One region of the Desulfitobacterium dehalogenans ATCC 51507 genome, then DNA from elsewhere that is predicted to be linked to it. Evidence: riboswitches for the same ligand, from Rfam matches in the RefSeq annotation. Region 1 holds a riboswitch; the other holds the start of a gene.
The links. A riboswitch is a leader RNA that binds a small molecule or an ion and turns the genes downstream of it on or off. The one in region 1 is predicted to bind nickel and cobalt.
Positions count from the first base shown of each region.

Region 2: it holds a riboswitch for nickel and cobalt, as region 1 does, so the genes downstream of both, DESDE_RS09115 (cation diffusion facilitator family transporter) here and DESDE_RS03100 (cation-translocating P-type ATPase) in region 1, are expected to answer to the same signal.

Region 1 covers NC_018017.1:654,804-663,011, reverse strand. Annotated here, with positions in the region: gene argC (N-acetyl-gamma-glutamyl-phosphate reductase) at 11-1,066, opposite strand; gene DESDE_RS03110 (threonine/serine exporter family protein) at 1,359-2,120, shown strand; gene DESDE_RS03105 (threonine/serine exporter family protein) at 2,179-2,637, shown strand; partial or broken gene DESDE_RS03100 (cation-translocating P-type ATPase) at 2,769-5,332, opposite strand; NiCo riboswitch at 5,440-5,536, opposite strand; gene DESDE_RS03095 (alpha/beta hydrolase) at 5,540-7,177, opposite strand; gene DESDE_RS03090 (AAA family ATPase) at 7,343-8,208, opposite strand, start outside.
Region 2 covers NC_018017.1:1,885,986-1,894,193, reverse strand. Annotated here, with positions in the region: gene DESDE_RS09125 (molybdopterin-dependent oxidoreductase) at 1-2,078, opposite strand, end outside; gene DESDE_RS09120 (PucR family transcriptional regulator) at 2,419-3,645, shown strand; gene DESDE_RS09115 (cation diffusion facilitator family transporter) at 3,686-4,561, opposite strand; NiCo riboswitch at 4,617-4,704, opposite strand; gene pdxR (MocR-like pyridoxine biosynthesis transcription factor PdxR) at 4,853-6,262, opposite strand; gene DESDE_RS09105 (pyridoxamine 5'-phosphate oxidase family protein) at 6,414-6,884, shown strand; gene DESDE_RS09100 (DUF5301 domain-containing protein) at 6,927-8,208, opposite strand, start outside.

The sequences.
Region 1 (8,208 bases):
ATGAACTTATTTATGGCCAAAGTCCTCTCATTTTAAGCCCCATATTCTCCGGCAGTCCGCAGATCAGATTCATATTTTGAATGGCCTGCCCAGAGGCCCCTTTGACCAAATTATCCAGTGAGGAGATCAGGATAGCCCGCCCGGTCCGTGAATCCACTTTAAGCTGGAGAAAACTATGATTGCTTCCTGAAGCGAATTTTGTTTGTGGCCAGATTCCCTCCGGAAGAATATGCACAAACTCCTCTCCCTCATACTGCTCCTGCCAGCAGACTTTAAGGTCAGCCTCTGTGACGCCGGGTGTAACCTGGGCATAGATGGTGGCAAGGATTCCCCGAGTCATAGGCACTAGATGGGGGGTAAAATTAACCAGGAGTTCTGACCCTGCTGCCTCCGTTAATTGCTGCTCAATCTCCGGTGTGTGGCGATGGCTGGCTACTCCGTAGGCTTTAAAATTCTCATTGACTTCACTGAAATGGTTTCCCAAAGTAACACCACGTCCCGCTCCGGAAACTCCGGATTTGGCATCGATAATCAGTCCATCTTTCTGCAGCAGCCCTTTTTGGAGTAGTGGAGCCAAAGCTAAGAGGGTGGCTGTGGGATAGCAGCCGGGGTTGGCTATGAGGGCTTTTCCCACAATTTTATCCCGATACAATTCCGGAAGACCATAGACTGCTCCAGGAATCAGCTCTTTAGCAGGATGCTTTACTTTATACCAATTTTCATAAACTGTTGCATCCTTGAGGCGAAAATCTGCTCCCAAATCGATGACTTTAATGCCTCGGTTCAGCCATTGGGCAGTTCGGTCTGCTGTAAGTCCATGAGGAAGGGCGCAGAACAAAACATCCAAGTCCGGCACCTGCTCATTATCCAGCTTCCCTGTTCCTAACCCTGACCCCATACCTTGACTAGACCTTAACCCTGAAAACTGTGGGAACATCTCCTCATAGACTGCTCCGCTATTACTGGAGGAGCCTAAGTATGCTAATTCTATTTCAGGGTGATTTTGGAGTAAACGCGCCAGCTCTTGACCTGTATACCCTGTGGCTCCGATAATTCCTACTTTCACACCGATACCTCCTCATTATCGTTTTAATAATTATACATTTATATGCATAATAATTCAATTGCTTTTTTAAGTATTTTATTTTTTTTAGTCACTCTTTACCACTTACGCTCACCTTCACTAAGTTGTTCATTTTTATACTTACTGATTAATCACTATTCTATTTTGTAGGTTCTCTTGAATTTGTGCTATCATTGTATGGAATAAATTCCTTAATCCAAAGTGTATGGAATTCATAGAGCAGCTAATCCATGGTTCAACATGAATTCGCCGCTTCTACATAGGAGGAAATCAAGTGAACTCAACCATTGGGGAAATCATGGAGGTCTGCCTTCTGGCCGGTAAAATCATGCTGCAAAGCGGGGCGGAGATCTATCGGATCGAAGATACCATGAACCGTATTGCCCGTACTTGTGCGGTTCCTGAAGCTCATAGCTATGTTACACCCACAGGAATTTTCTTATCCCTTCAGGGCCAGGAGAGGGATCAGGAGCAGACTAAGTTTCTGAGAATCTATGAGCGTCAAATTGATTTGAATAAAATCGTCAGTGTCAATGAAATCTCCCGCAAATTAAGCGAGAAGGAGCTTACCATTCAGCAGGCCTATGACGCTCTTTTAACTATCGAAAAATCCGGCTTTCTTTACCCCTTCTGGCTGCAGCTCATCGCGGCAGCTCTGGCCAGCGGCTTTTTCAGTCTGGCCTTCGGAGGAACCATAATTGACTTCTTGCCCTCAGTGGCGGCTGGTGGATTGGGGTTTTTACTCTATGCCAAATCCAATCGCCGCATTGCCGTAAAGTTCTTCTCCGAAATCTTTGCTGCCTTTACCATCGGCTTTATTGCTTATTTTTTCTATTATCTCGGTATTGATATTCAGATCGACAAAGTCATTATTGGATCGGTCATGCCTTTAGTGCCCGGTGTGATCATCACGAATGCTGTCCGTGATCTGATGGCCGGGGATCTTGTCGCAGGACTTGCCCGTGGAACTGAAGCTTTCTTAACAGCCTTTGCCATCGGTACTGGAGTAGCGGTGGTTTTAGCTGTGCTAATGTAGGAAAATGGGGGACAATAAACCTGTCCCTTTTACCTTGTTATAGGAAGGAGTCGCATTTATGAATTGGACCGCACTTTATGCAAGTTTTTTTGCCACCATGGCTTTTGGAGTATTGTTTAATGTTCCTCGTAAAAGTCTCCTCACCGGCGGCCTCGTGGGGATGCTGGGCTGGGCTATCTTTGTAACCCTTACGGTGAATATGAAAATAAATATCATCACCGCCACTTTGTTTGCCGCCTTCAGTGTCGCTACCGTCAGTCAAATCCTTGCGCGACGGTACAAAATGCCGGTTACGGTCTTTAGCATCTCCGGCATCATTCCTCTGGTTCCCGGAGGGATGGCCTATGATACTATCCGGCAATTTATTGAAAACAATTATACGGAAGGAGTCCGTTTAGGCACCATCACCCTTCTCATCGCCGGCTCCATTGCCTTTGGGTTGATTTTCTCCGGTGTTATTACGGAAACCTTCAGTCGAAAAAGGGTATATCCTAAGCCGAATCTGCCTGGCCGGTGACCAGGAGCATCAGCCTATAATAAAAAAAAGGCATAATTCCCCTTTAGGGGAAATTATGCCTTTTCTTGTTGCCGGAGAGGGCAGGATTCAAACCTGCGTGTGTGATTTCGAATCCTTTGGTATAACCTGACTTAAGTCGGCTGAGCTCCTTCTGTATTATGGGGAATATTCCCCCGTTTGGTTAGTTTATTCACCAGCTTTACCAGCTCGTACCACAAGACCGACACAGCGGCCAGACCCAAAGCAGTCAGCAGCGAGGGCATGGGTAACGCAACAAGCTTTAAAATACCGGAGAGCGGCGTGTAAAGGATAAGGCCCAGCAACACCAGTGTGCCGATGTTGACCGCCCACATCACTCCGTCTTTGGCAAGGCGGCGGAGAGACTGGAATGCGAAGTCGTGGTCAGAGCTGTTAACCTGTACCAAGAACAAATTCGCCAGCATGACAATGGCAAGCCCCATGGAGCGGGCCGCGGGAGCATTGTCGGGGTTGCCCGCCAGCACCGTGAGATATGCACCAAATGAGGCTGCGAACACGGCCAAGCCTTGCAGTACGCTTTTGCCCAGCAAACCGCCGGTGAGCAGCTTGGCTTTCGGGTCGCGGGGGCGGCGTTCCATGATATCGGTTTCGGCAGGCTGGCGCTCCAGTACGATGGAGCAGGTGGGATCAATGAGAACTTCCAGCAGTACCACATGGAACGGCAGGAGTAATAGCGCAGCAGGGGCGATACCGAGGAATGGGGCCAGTAGGGATGCGAGGGCAATCGGAATATGGATGGTAAAGCCGTAACCCACCGCTTTGCGGATATTGTCATAGATGCGGCGCCCGTCCTTCACGGTCTCTACAATAGTGGTGAAGTTATCGTCAAGCAGGATAAGGTCGGCGGCCTCGCGGCTCACTTGGCTGCCCCGCTTGCCCATGGCGATACCAATATCGGCGTGCTTGAGGGCGGGCGCATCGTTGACGCCGTCGCCGGTCATGGCCACGATTTCACCGTTTTCCTTGAATGCCTTGACGATACGCATTTTGTGTTCTGGCACAACGCGGGAGAAGATGGAAGAAGTCTTGACGGCCTCCCGCAGCTCCTCGTCGCTCATGGCGTTAAGCCTATCGCCGGTGATGATGTCGTCGCCGTGAGGCCAACCGATTTTTTAGCGATAGCCGAGGCGGTGATACCGTTGTCCCCAGTAATCATTACTACACGGATGCCTGCCCGGTTACAGACGGCGATGTCCTCCTTCACTCCCTCACGCGGCGGATCAGCAAGGCCCACCAGCCCCAGCAGGGTCAGGCGGCAGTCGGTAATGGAAGCCGGAATCGCTGCTTCGCCAGCCAGCTTGGCCGTAGCGATGGCGATAACTCTTAGGCCCTGGCCGGAAAGCTCCAGATTTCTGCGTTCCGCCTCCCCACGCTGTTCATCGGTCAGATCGCAAACAGTAAAGATGCGCTCAGGACTGCCCTTGGCGGCAATCAGGATTTCGCCGTCATGTCGCCAGACATGACCCATCATTTTCAGTTCGTTGGTAAAGGCATACTCTGTAAGAAAGCCGCTTTCTTCAAAGAGGTGCTCCCGGGATATACCGTGAGCCTCGCAATAGGCAAGCATCGCCTTCTCCAAGGGATCATAGGTATCGGTCTCGCAGCCCAGCCCCATGATCTCCACCAGATTCTGTTCGTCTCCGAAAGCGACCCAAATATCCTGAACGGTCATCTGGTTCATAGTAATGGTACCGGTCTTATCCACACATAGTACCGACACCGCGCCCAGCGTCTTCACGCTGGGGAGCTTGCGCACAAGGGAATGCTTTTTTGCCAGCCGCCACGCACCCATGGAGAGGAATACGGTGAGGATGACGGGAAATTCCTCCGGAATCATAGCCATGGCCAGCGTCACGCCGGACAGAATGCTTTCCACCAGCCGGTCCATAAAGTCATGGTCCGGGATATTAAACCAAGTGAATACGCCGACCAATACGAACAGGATACCTGCGATGACCGCACAGGTCCTGACCAGCTTGCCGGTCTGCTTCTGGAGGGGAGTTTCCTCCTGTGGTGCGGCGGCTACGTTTTTGCCAATTTTACCGTATTCCGTGGATGCGCCAATCTTTTCCACCCGCACAATGGCCGTGCCCTGGATGACCAGAGTGCCGGCGTAGCAGTAGTCTTTCCTCCAGTAATCGACTGAAGGTTCCGCATTTTCCCCCGTCACTTTCCACACACCCTCGGCCTCGCCGGTGAGGGAAGATTCATCTACGCACAGGTCGGCACATTTGACCACCACGCCGTCTGCAGGAATCTTCACCCCTTCGCAAATCATCATGAGATCCCCGGGAACGAGGTCGGCGCTGACAATGGTCTGTTCCTTTCCGTCCCGGATGACCGTAACATGCGGTGCGGATAGTTCTTTCATGGCGTTCAGTGTTTTGTCAGTTTTCCATTCCTGAATCACGTTGATGCTGATCATGCCCACCACGAAGGTAAGCATGATCATGCCGTCCCTTGGCTCGCCCAGCACAAAGTAGATGGCTGCCGCCACCAGCAGCAGTAAAAACATCGGTTCACAGATAATATGAAGCGTCTTTCTGAGAAAGCTCTCCTTCCTTGGTGGGGTCAACTCGTTTTTACCGAATTGCTCCTGAAGCTCCTTGGCTTCGTCGGCGGTGAGTCCCGCCATACTTATGAGCCTGTTTGTCATAAAAGAATCCTCCATTTCGCCTTTCGACGTGTAAGATTTCTCTTATGGCACTCCATCTTCAAAAGTTGGTTGTTCCATCAGGGTATAAAAAACACCTGCGGAACAACTACTGTCCCACAGATGTATCGATAATCCATCTGCTGCCGCTCGTTAAAGCAGCCCGGCCCCACGCCAAAAAGGCATCGCCTGCTCAGTTAAAACGAGATACTACTGTAGCCGTACCGACTCGATCAGGAGGGAGCCTGCGGGGGTATCTTCAAACAATAGATCTAAGGATTTAACTTCGGCGAGATTTACACCCTCAAAAGAAGATAGGGGGAGTATCAGGCTTGCCAGCGGTGTCTTAACCGACCAAAAGTAAATTTTCTCTTCAAAAACCGGTGTGAAATCAAGCTCCCCTTGTGCTCTCATAAGTGTCTGTAATTGATCGGGTAGATTTACTCTGGCCGTATTGCCCTGAGCGTCGGTGATGCGTACTGCAAAGCGCTGATATTCCTGATGTCTATTCTTTTCATCCGCGGCATCAACCACAAGATCGAGAGCCAATGCGGCATATTCCTTCCAGTCCGTCACTGATGGGGCTAGTTGAAAAACCCCGGGAGCGTCCGCCCAACCCAGCTTCAAAAGCTGTCGGGATTGCTGCGCTCCCTCTCCGAAGGTGATGGTGTCCACCAATAGCTCGTCTTGCTTAAAATACCAGGCATCTTTCTTTGTTTCTGCCTGCAGGTTTTCTGTGGTATAGCCGGCTGTATCCCCAGCCGCCAACAACACCCTGCTCTGAGCGTTTCTGTAGAGCACCGAGGCCTTCCTGCCGAACATTGTCTCGGGCTGAGCTTTATCAGGAGGTAAAAGTGATGCCTCCTTTTGCAGGGTGAGGTAAAAGAAATCCGCCGCAAATGCTTGTAAGAACGCTTCCTGCTCCTCTCGAGCCAGCTGATCCGAGAGATCCATGGTTGAAGCCAGCATCCCCCCATCATTGCGCTGAATGTTACTGTTAAAATAATTATGATTGGCTCCTTTGAGATAGACCGCCAGGTGTTCTCCTTGTGTCTTCTCACCCAGTACGTCGTACAGAGCAAAACCGTCCAGTCCAATCACATCACCATCGTACTCGGGAATAATCAGAGCGACTTGGGCGTCCGGCCAGGTACGGTCGGCAAACAGGAAGGTCGGTGCAATGCAGAGCAGTGCGCGGGCCGGCGTTCCTTCATTTTGCATATCCTCGGCAATGTCAAAAATAGTTTCACCACCTCGGGAGTGTCCGATTAAGCCAATCTTGCCAAAGTCAATTTTTCCAGCAAGCTCCACAGGATAGCCCTTTGGCTCACCCTTTTCTGCCTGCATCAAACTCTTTAAATGCTCCGCCGCCAGATACTGGGATTTTTCGCGATCATCATTATCACCATATTTCCAGGTATAAGCTTTGCTCATATCCATGGATACCGCTACAAAACCCTGTTCGGCCAGGGCCTCAACCAAATAGCGATAACCTGTGTCAAAGCGAAGGTTTTCGTTATCATTTGAATGAGAGCCGTGGGTAATGAGCACCAGAGGGAAGGGTCCCGAGCCCTCAGGAACACCGATTATACCATTGAGGTGATAAGGCATCTTTTTGCCTGCAGGGGATACATAGGTGCCTGTGCCAACATCAAACTCCTGTACAGTATAGGGGTATTGCGATGTCGCAAGGCTATTCATATGAACCCTTTCCAGATTGACTACTGTTTGCGTAGGATTAACCTTATGGTCGGGTTGGGCATTGCCGCCGGAAGCCGTCGTGCTGATGCCGCATCCGCTCATTAAAAGGGCTGCGCAGAGAGCAAAAATACTCAGCTTATTTTTCATGCTATCCTCCATTTCATGAGATACAAGAGTACCCCCCTTTAGACGTGTCAAAGTAAGCATTCCTTTCGCTACTCAGGCTTTTTCTTGTTGTTCCGCCTTTTCACGTCCATGTTTTTTACTGTTTACCTCTCATTGGGGGCCTATGGCCGCATGATATTATTCTATTCAACTGACTTCGATGGCAACCTTGCTCCCTCCCATCCCAGCTTGGGCCGGGGTAACCATGAGCTTAACCGGCACTCTGTTCTTAATCGATTCCACATGGCTGATGATGCCCACGGATAACCGGTCATGATGGAGCCTTTCCAAAGAATCCATCACCACCTCCAGGAGGTTGTCATCCAGGGTTCCGAAGCCCTCATCCAGAAAGAATAACTCCAGGGGTGCCGTTCCCTTGAGCTGAATTTGTGCGGATAGGGCCAGGGCCAGGGATAAGGAGGCCAGAAAGGTCTCCCCTCCGGATAAGGTACTGGCATCCCGTTGAGCTCCGCCGTTCTTATAATCCCGGATCAGGAATTTTCCGTTTGGATCCACTTCCAGGCCATAGTTTCCTCCGGTAATCTCTTTGAGTCGCTTACCGGCTTCAATGGAGACGTATTTCAGTTGGTGGGCCGCTACAAATTCAACGAATCGCTTCCCTCTGAATAATTTCTCCAGATCCCGCAAAAGGCCCAGTTGACGTTCCAGCTCAGCTTGAGTCTTAAGAAGGTCTTTTTTCTTGATCAAATTCTCCTTCATGGTTTTTACATGGGTTTCGATCGTAATCTTACTTTCCTCCAGTGTTTTGAAGAGGGTATCTTTTTCTTCCCTGGCCCTTTGAATCTGCTCCCATTGTTCGGCGCTCAAGCTTCTGGCCCCAAGCTTTGTCTGCAGGTTCCCGATAGCCCCAAGGAGCTGTATTAAGGAATCCTGGTAGTCCTTGACCTTCCTTTTGAGTTTCTCGATCTCAGTTTTATCCAACAGATGGCTCTTCGCTTCCTCACTATCCTTGATCTGCTCCTCCTGAAAAACCTTATCCAGGGATTCCTTAT
Region 2 (8,208 bases), 1.2 Mb from region 1:
CCGCTTTCTGAGCTTAAGGGATTATTCTCAGGATCCCGGACAAAATCTTCATAGGCAATATACCCATAATTATCCCCTGGATAGCGTTTAACTTGATATACTCCCTTTTCCTTGAGTTCACGATAAGTGATTTTCCCAGTTTGGGGCTTGCCGGTCACTCCTAACTCATCAATATCTTCCTGGGTTATGGTCACCAAGGGCCCGTAGGTCTTCCCATCTTCATTGACTACTGTAGTGCTGGCCAAGGCATTAAAGAACTGCTGCTTCTCATCAAAGGGGAAGGCTTCTTTTTCATCGATTCCCAACTTCTTGGCCAGTTCTATGGCGATCCATTGATCACTCCTGGCTTCGTAAAGGGGTTCCGAGATTTGGGAATACATAATAATCATTTCACGGTTGCCGCTGTGCACCAAGGTTCCTCCGGAGAAACCGCCGATTTTCTCCCACTCCGTTGTTACCGGGAGGACAATATCTGCATACTTGGAATTTGTGGTGACGAACTGAGAATGAGAGACAACCAAATCCACCTTGCGATGGGCTTCGATCCCTTTGGTCATCCCATCGTTGGTCTGCAACGTCGCACCGCCTGAATGATAAATGATCCGAATATCGATATCTCTTTCTTCACCAGGTTTGTATTGGTCGGCTGAAGTGAAGTCCCCGCTTCCGGTGAAGTTGTATTTGCCGTTTAGGATCGCGTCCCAGACCTGACCTGCATTAATACTGTCATCTACGGGATTAGGGATCCCCGGCAGGCCGTTGGAACCCGCACACACCAGAGCCGGGCCCCCATTGCCGGATGTGGCATGCATGGTACTGCCGGTCATATGTCCGGATTTGCCCATATGACCGGTCATGGCTCCGATGGTCATAATCAATTGCGGCAGATTATCCGAGTTTCTGGTTCTTCCGGAAGCCATCCCGCAGATGAAGGCTACCTTTTTATCTTTTCGGAACTCCAGCGCTAATTTCTCGATCTGGTCTTCAGACACTCCACAAATTTCACTGGCCCATTCCGGTGTTTTAGGAACACCGTCGTAAGTCCCGAGCACATGGTCTTTGAAATTGCCTTTAGGATCTTCACCTTCCGGCATATGCTCTGCATCAAAGCCAATAGCACACTTATTTAAAAACTCCCAATCAATCAAAGGATTAAGGGTCGGGTGATCTTTGGTAATGAGGACATAGGCAATGGCTAACAGCAAGGCTGCGTCCGTACTTGGTCGGACCGGTACCCACTGTGCACCCAACATAGAATAGGTAGCATTGAAAAAGGGGTCAATCCCGATAAATTTCGCTCCGGCTTTCTTGGCTTGCCTATAGTGCCAACTGGAACTTCCCATCGCACTCCAGGCCGGATTCATGCTGAGCATGATAATGGTCTCACAGTTCCGCAGATCAAAACGATCATTCACCGTCTGATCCCATACTCCTAATTGCATAAAACCAACGGTTTTAGGTGTCATGGCCCAACTGCCGAAAGAGTTGGTATTCCAGTATTCGCAATATCCCCCATACAATCCCAAGGTTCTTGAGATATCCGTAATTCGGCTGCTCCATCCTCCAATATGCAGAATCGAACGGTTGCCATAGTCTTTTTTCACCCGATTCAATTCATCGGCAATATAAGCCAAGGCTTCATCCCAGCTGATCCGCTCCCATTCATCCTGACCGCGCAGGGATTTATCCCCTCCGCCGGGCTGCCAATGTTTGCGTTTCATGGGGTATTTCAACCGATCCGCGCCAAAGACCTGCTGGCGTTGAGAGCGTCCTCTCAAACAACCTCTCTGTTGTGGGTAGTCTGGAGAATCTTCATGGGTATCATCTGTTTTCTGGCGAATGACTACTCCATCCACCACCAGTGCTTTGTTCAAACATCGTCCACCGCAGTTATGCCAGCAGGCTGCCGAGATCCATTCTCCTTGCTCCTCTCCCACCGCATTGATCTTTCCCCCCGCCGGTGCTAAGACACTCCCGCAACCGGTCAGTGCCAAGCCGGCAGTACCTGCCGCAGTTGCTTTTAAGAAACTCCTGCGGCTTATGGTTTTATCCGTTACTTTTTTAAGAAAACTTGACATAGTACCTTGAACCTCCCTTTTAAATCAGCGTTCCATCATGCCTGAGCGAAATTCTGTGCCTCTTCGCAATAAAAAAGGAACATACTTCCTCTTATTTGACGAGAGCCGCTCCCGAATCTATAATCAGTATAGCTTGCCGCCCATTTTGGTCATATGTTCACAAGTACAAAAAAGCCACGCTTTTTTTATTCCGGGATACAGATTAAAGGACTTTACAATCATCCCTTATAGAATCAAAATTAATCTATAACTATAAATACCATTCTACCCTAACTTTTAAGAGTCGCCTAGAATGAACCCCTGAGCTTTTCCTTGGTAAATCGTGAGAAAGGTGGTCTATATGAACAAGCAATTTTCCGTTCCGGATTATATGCAAGAATTGGTTATGGCTTCAGGACAGGGGTTAGATCTTCTGACCCATACTTTAGCTAAGGTCATTAATCGGCCTGTACTGGTTTCAACTTCTGCTTATAAACTGGTTGCCTCCTCTTCTCACTATGATTGTGAATTCTTTCAAGTTGAACTGGATGACCCTCGGATCCATGACGAAAGCCTTTTTCTCTGTCATATCTCTGCGGGTACTTTTAAGGTACGTGCCATAGGTCGTGCTATTGCTCCCCTTGGCCGTGTCATTGGGTATATTTTCATTCTTAGTGATGAAGATAATCCGGATCGAGAAGCCTTTCAACCCCTGTTGGATTATACATCATCACTCTATGCCGTCCACCTCCAGAGCCGGTTAGAGCTTAAGCAGGAGCAAAGCAAGTTTAAAAATGCCTTTCTCTATGATCTGCTTTACGGAAACCTTAAACGCAGTGAAGATATCATTGCTACCGGAGAAGTGTGGGGCTGGAATTTCAGTCGCCCCCATACGGTTATGGTTTTTCTCCTTCCTGATCCGGAGCATCATAATCCGGGGCATCATCTTATGGATTTTCTCTCCCGCATCATAGAAGAAATTTTCATCGATAACTATTATAAAAACCCGGCACTCATCCTCCGCCAAAATGAACTGGTGATCCTCGTTCCTCTTCAGGCGGATAAATCTGCTTTGCAAAAGGAAGAAATACTTGGTTTTGCTGAAAAAACTTTTTCTCAAATCAGAACCACGGAATTAAATAATCTGGTAACCTGTGGAGTAGGACAGGTTTATTCCGAATCCACCGAGCTTTTTCGCAGTTATCAGGAAGCTAAAGTGGCTTTTGAAATGGGAAAGCTATTAGAAATACCTGTTCCCTTCTTCAGTGAACTCGGCTTGGAACGAATCCTGTATAAACATGATCTCCAGGACTTAAAAGAATACTATGTCCATGTTCTGGGGGAATTGCACAAACAAGATGATCCGGAAAGTTCCCTTATAGCCCTCCTGGAGAGCTTTGCCGAGAACCAATTTGACGTGAACAAAACCGCCAAAGCGATCTTCATGCACCCTAATACCTTGCGCTACCGCTTGAATAAAATTGAAAACATCTTAGGTAAGTCCTTGACGGATAACCATACCCGCCTGGATATCATGGCAGCTCTTAAAATTAAACGGCTTCACACTATTGAAAAATTATTGGCTTGACAGGAAGCCGCCCTGCTGACCGTAAATCAGCAGGGCGGGCTCACTGTCCATCCTTTCCTGGCTCAAAATGGATGTTGACATTTGTATTCTTCAAGGCCAGTTCCAGCTCCCGTTCCATTTCATCGCTCATTTCATGGGTTTCGCGAATGGTCAGACCCTCACTAACCGTAAGATGGCAGTCAATATATTTGATGTTGCCGGATTTTCTGGTACGCAAGTTATGATAATCCAATATTTTGCCATGATAGCTATCCATAATAGTCTTGATCTTCATTTCGTCCTCATCCGACAATTTTGTGTCCAGAAGCGGTTCGAAGGCATTTTTGCAAAGCACAAAGGCTTCCTTTATGATCAGCAGTGCCACCAATATGGCCGCAATCGGGTCAAGTATGTTGATTTTCGTAATCCAGATCAACAGAAGGCCAACCGCGACGCCAAGAGAGGTATACACATCTGTTTTCAGGTGCAGGGCATCTGCCTCCAGCGCTATGGAATCCTCTTCTTTGGCCACCTTGTAGAGAATCCTGGAAACCAGGGTGTTCACAACACCGGAAAACAGCATGACCGCTATAGCCACCCATGTTTGAGAAATTTCCACGGGGTGTTGTATCTTTTTTATGGCCTCAGCTATGATAAGGCAGGCTGCCACAAAAATCAGCAGGCCCTCCAGAACACCTGAAACATTTTCAATTTTCCCGTGACCGTAGGGATGCTTCCGATCAGCAGGCTTTGACGACATCCTCACCGAGAAAAATGCGATGATGGAAGCGATGAGATCCATACCGGAATGTATGGCTTCGGAAATAATACTGATGGATCCGCTTAGCAAACCTGCTGTAACCTTGAGAATGATCAGCACCGAATTCGATACGATGGATAATGCGGCAACCTTTACCTTCCTATTTGCGGTATTCAAGATACCCCTCCTCTTTTTGGTAAAAAAATACCTGTGGCACAATAATTATTTCAATTATAGTCCCACAGGTATTCTTCCTGCTGCCGGTTTCCCAGCCCAGCCCCATCGGCTTTTATACCGATCGCCTGCTCTATTATATTTGTATTTAATTTAATATGTTACTAGTTTAAGGTCCGCCAGCGAATTTGTCAATACCCGGTAAGCATATCTGTAGCTCTTCTATCCTTTTTCTTATGTGGTTAAATGTACTTTATTTTTAGTATCACGTCTTCCGATTTTGCACCATAATTTCTATAGAGCCCACGCTTGCTTCAAAAGGCGGATTCCCTCTTGTATCTGCCCCTCATTCAGCAGGCTGTACCCTGCAAAAAGCATATTGGGGGGGCAGGCTTCCGAAACACTCCAGAACGGGGTTACCGGGTATACCCTGACTCCTGCTTTCTTTGCGGTCAGGATTAACCGGTCGGCATGCACTCCATCCGAAAACTCCAACAAAAAATGCAACCCTGCACCTTGCCCGTGCAGCACGATTTTTGGCCCGAATTGTTTCGACAGCTGCTGGACAAAAACGTCATGCCGTTTTCGATAGACTGCACACATCCGGCGCACATGCCGGGTATAATCGCCAGAGCGAAGAAATCTTGCCAGCACTTCCTGTGTCAGCCAAGTAACGGGGCTGCTGTAAGAAGAAAACATCTGATGGTAGGCCCCAAGTAAATGTTTAGGGAGTACCATGTAATTGATGCGCAATGATGGAGAAAGAGATTTGGAAAAGGTGCCGATATAAATAACACGGTCATTGCCATCGATGGACTGCAGGGACGGTACCGGATTTGCATCGTACCTGTATTCGCTGTCATAATCGTCTTCAATGATATAAGCATTTTCTTCCGCTGCCCATTCCAGCAATTCCCGTCGTTTGGAAATCGGCAGGACGGTTCCATAAGGAAACTGATGGGACGGTGTTACATAAACAGCAGGGACATCCAATGTTTTTAGCCCTGAGAAGTCAAGTCCGTCTTGTGTAGATGGAATATGGCGTATCAAAAACCCATTGTTTTGAAATACCTCTTTGGCTCCGTTATATCCCGGTTCCTCCATGGCAATCCTCTTATGGCTTGCAAACAGCTTACATAAAATATCCAGCGAATAATGCAGACCACAGCCGATGAGGATCTGGGCTTCTGTACAAACCACCCCGCGGGTCTGGTACAAATAGTTCCGAAGTTCACAGCGCAGGGAACGGTTCCCCTGTTTATCCTGATACTGCGTCATATAAGATGACGAATCGGGTGAGGATAGCACCTCCAGCATATACTTTTTCCATGCCGCTTTAGGAAAGCACTCGTCAGGAAAACTTCCATATTGAAAATCATAGGGAAGGTTTCTCTCTTCTGTCTCGTGACCTGAATCATCAGTCACCGCACAGGACAAATTTTGAATTTCACCGCTCCTTTTAGAATCTCTGATGCTTTCTATGGCAAAACCCGCACCTTTTCGAGGGCAAATATACCCCTCCACCGCTAGTTGTGTATAGGCCTTATCCACGGTATTACGCGCGACACCTAACGTCTTTGATAAAGTTCGGATTCCGGGCAGCAGCGTCCCCGGGGAAAGATTTCCGGAAATTATGTCCTCTTGTATTTGCCTGTAAATCTGTTCATATAAAGGTGTGTCCATTTCTTTGTCAATATAAATCATTGTTCATACATCCCTCATTCAGTGTACCCATAATTATATGCTAGAAGTGTACCTTTTGACAGGTACACTTCTAGCATATAATAAAAGCATATGGTTAGCAATCGGAAAAACCGGGGGCATCCTTATGTATAAAAATTAGGAGGAATGATGTATGCAAAACAGGATGAAACACTTTCAATTAACAAAAGAGGAGATTGACACACTCCTGCAAAGAGCGGATATTGGACGCTTCGGAACAGTTCGCGGAGACGGATATCCTTATGTCACTGCCATGCATTTTCTATACTATAACGGAACTATTTATATGCACGGACTGCCCAAGGGATTAAAGATTGACAATGTGAAGGATAATCCAAAGGTTTGCTTTGAAGTGGATGAGTTGTTGGGATTGCAGCCGGGTGAAGGGATGGCCTGCGATACAGAGGCCATTTACAACAGCGTGGTTGTAATAGGAACTGCACATATTCTGGAAGATATCCCCTATAAACGTGAGGTTCTAAACAGATTAGTTGAAAAATACACACCGCAGTTTGCTGGTAAGGAGCTTCCGGAAAATATGGTGAAAGGCACTGCGGTGATTGAACTACAGATTAAGGAATGTACCGGAAAATATCATAAATAAGTATTTCAAGAGTTCTTCCCCCAAGCCAGAGCCTTAGACTATTTAAATGGTATTATTCCCGGGCTTGACGATTATCGGATTGGTTACGCCGTTTTTCCGCAAATGTTTAGTTAAGTTCTCAAGTTGAAGCTTCAGGAGTTCCTCATCATTGCTGTAATGAATGATTTTCTCAGCCAGTCCGCTAATGGGTTTACCTGATACCGGCAGGGTGCAAAAGCTGCGAATGGAGGTAAAAAAGTTAGCCCCGTCTCCGGCCTGTTCATAAGTCAAAAGAACATAATTCCCCTTGCTGTCCTTTTTATAGGTGTGGGCAGAAGGAATCACACTGCCTCCTATTTCTCTAACGCCATCATTATAGATGGTATAAGTGGAACTATAGGTCGTCACAAAAACTTTAAGGAACTCCCCTTCCTCATAACTGCCGAAGATTTTCGGGGCAACCACCGTAAACCCTCGCTGAGGCTGGGAATTTCTTTCAGTTTCCGTTCTATAGACGAGCTTCTCCACCTCGTCCTCTCCCTCATGGGTATAATCTGGGAGCATAATCCTTTTCTGCTTGGATAAGGCCTCATACCATTCCTGAGGAGAAAGAGATTCATCAGTAATGCCATTGCGCTCTCTCAAGATATCCTTGCATAGTTCCATCATAATATGTCCTCTTAAGCCCTCCCCCTTCCCTTGCTCAAACTGGTTCAACATGTATTGCAAAGCCTCTTCACCCCCATATTTCAGGATCTTTTCATACTCATCCTGATGGGTACGGATGTAATCTTGTGGATTGGAGGAGCTTAGGGGAGAAGACATGATGATGTTAAGGCTTTTTTCCAGATCATAGGCGGCTCTTGCCTGGGACCTATCCCCAGCTTTTTTAAACAGGTCGATGATTGCCTGGGCCGTATCCGGGCTGATTTTATAGATGCGTTCATAGGGTTTTTCAATAGCGTAGTTCTTTCCATCCTCAGTGTAGAGGAAATAAGTATAGGCAGCATTCGGGCCTTCCAAAACGATTCGCATATAATCGGCCACATCCGGCGTATCATTCACACTGGAGTATCTTAAGAGAAAAGGAGAATTCTCTTCTTCCTGGGCCAGATGTACCACCATCTCCAAAATAGTGCTGTCTATGCTGGTCACGGAAGCGACCTCTTCTCCTTTTTCCCACTTTGACATGGTCAGGCTTTGGATCTTGGGATAGGCCAGCAGGGCTATTTGCTGAATAACTTGGAAATCTTGCTTGGGAATGGCATAGTAACGATAGTGATCACCGGATTGAATCATAGCTAGAGTCGGTTCTTCGTCAAAAAAGCGAATCTCGTTATCCGCA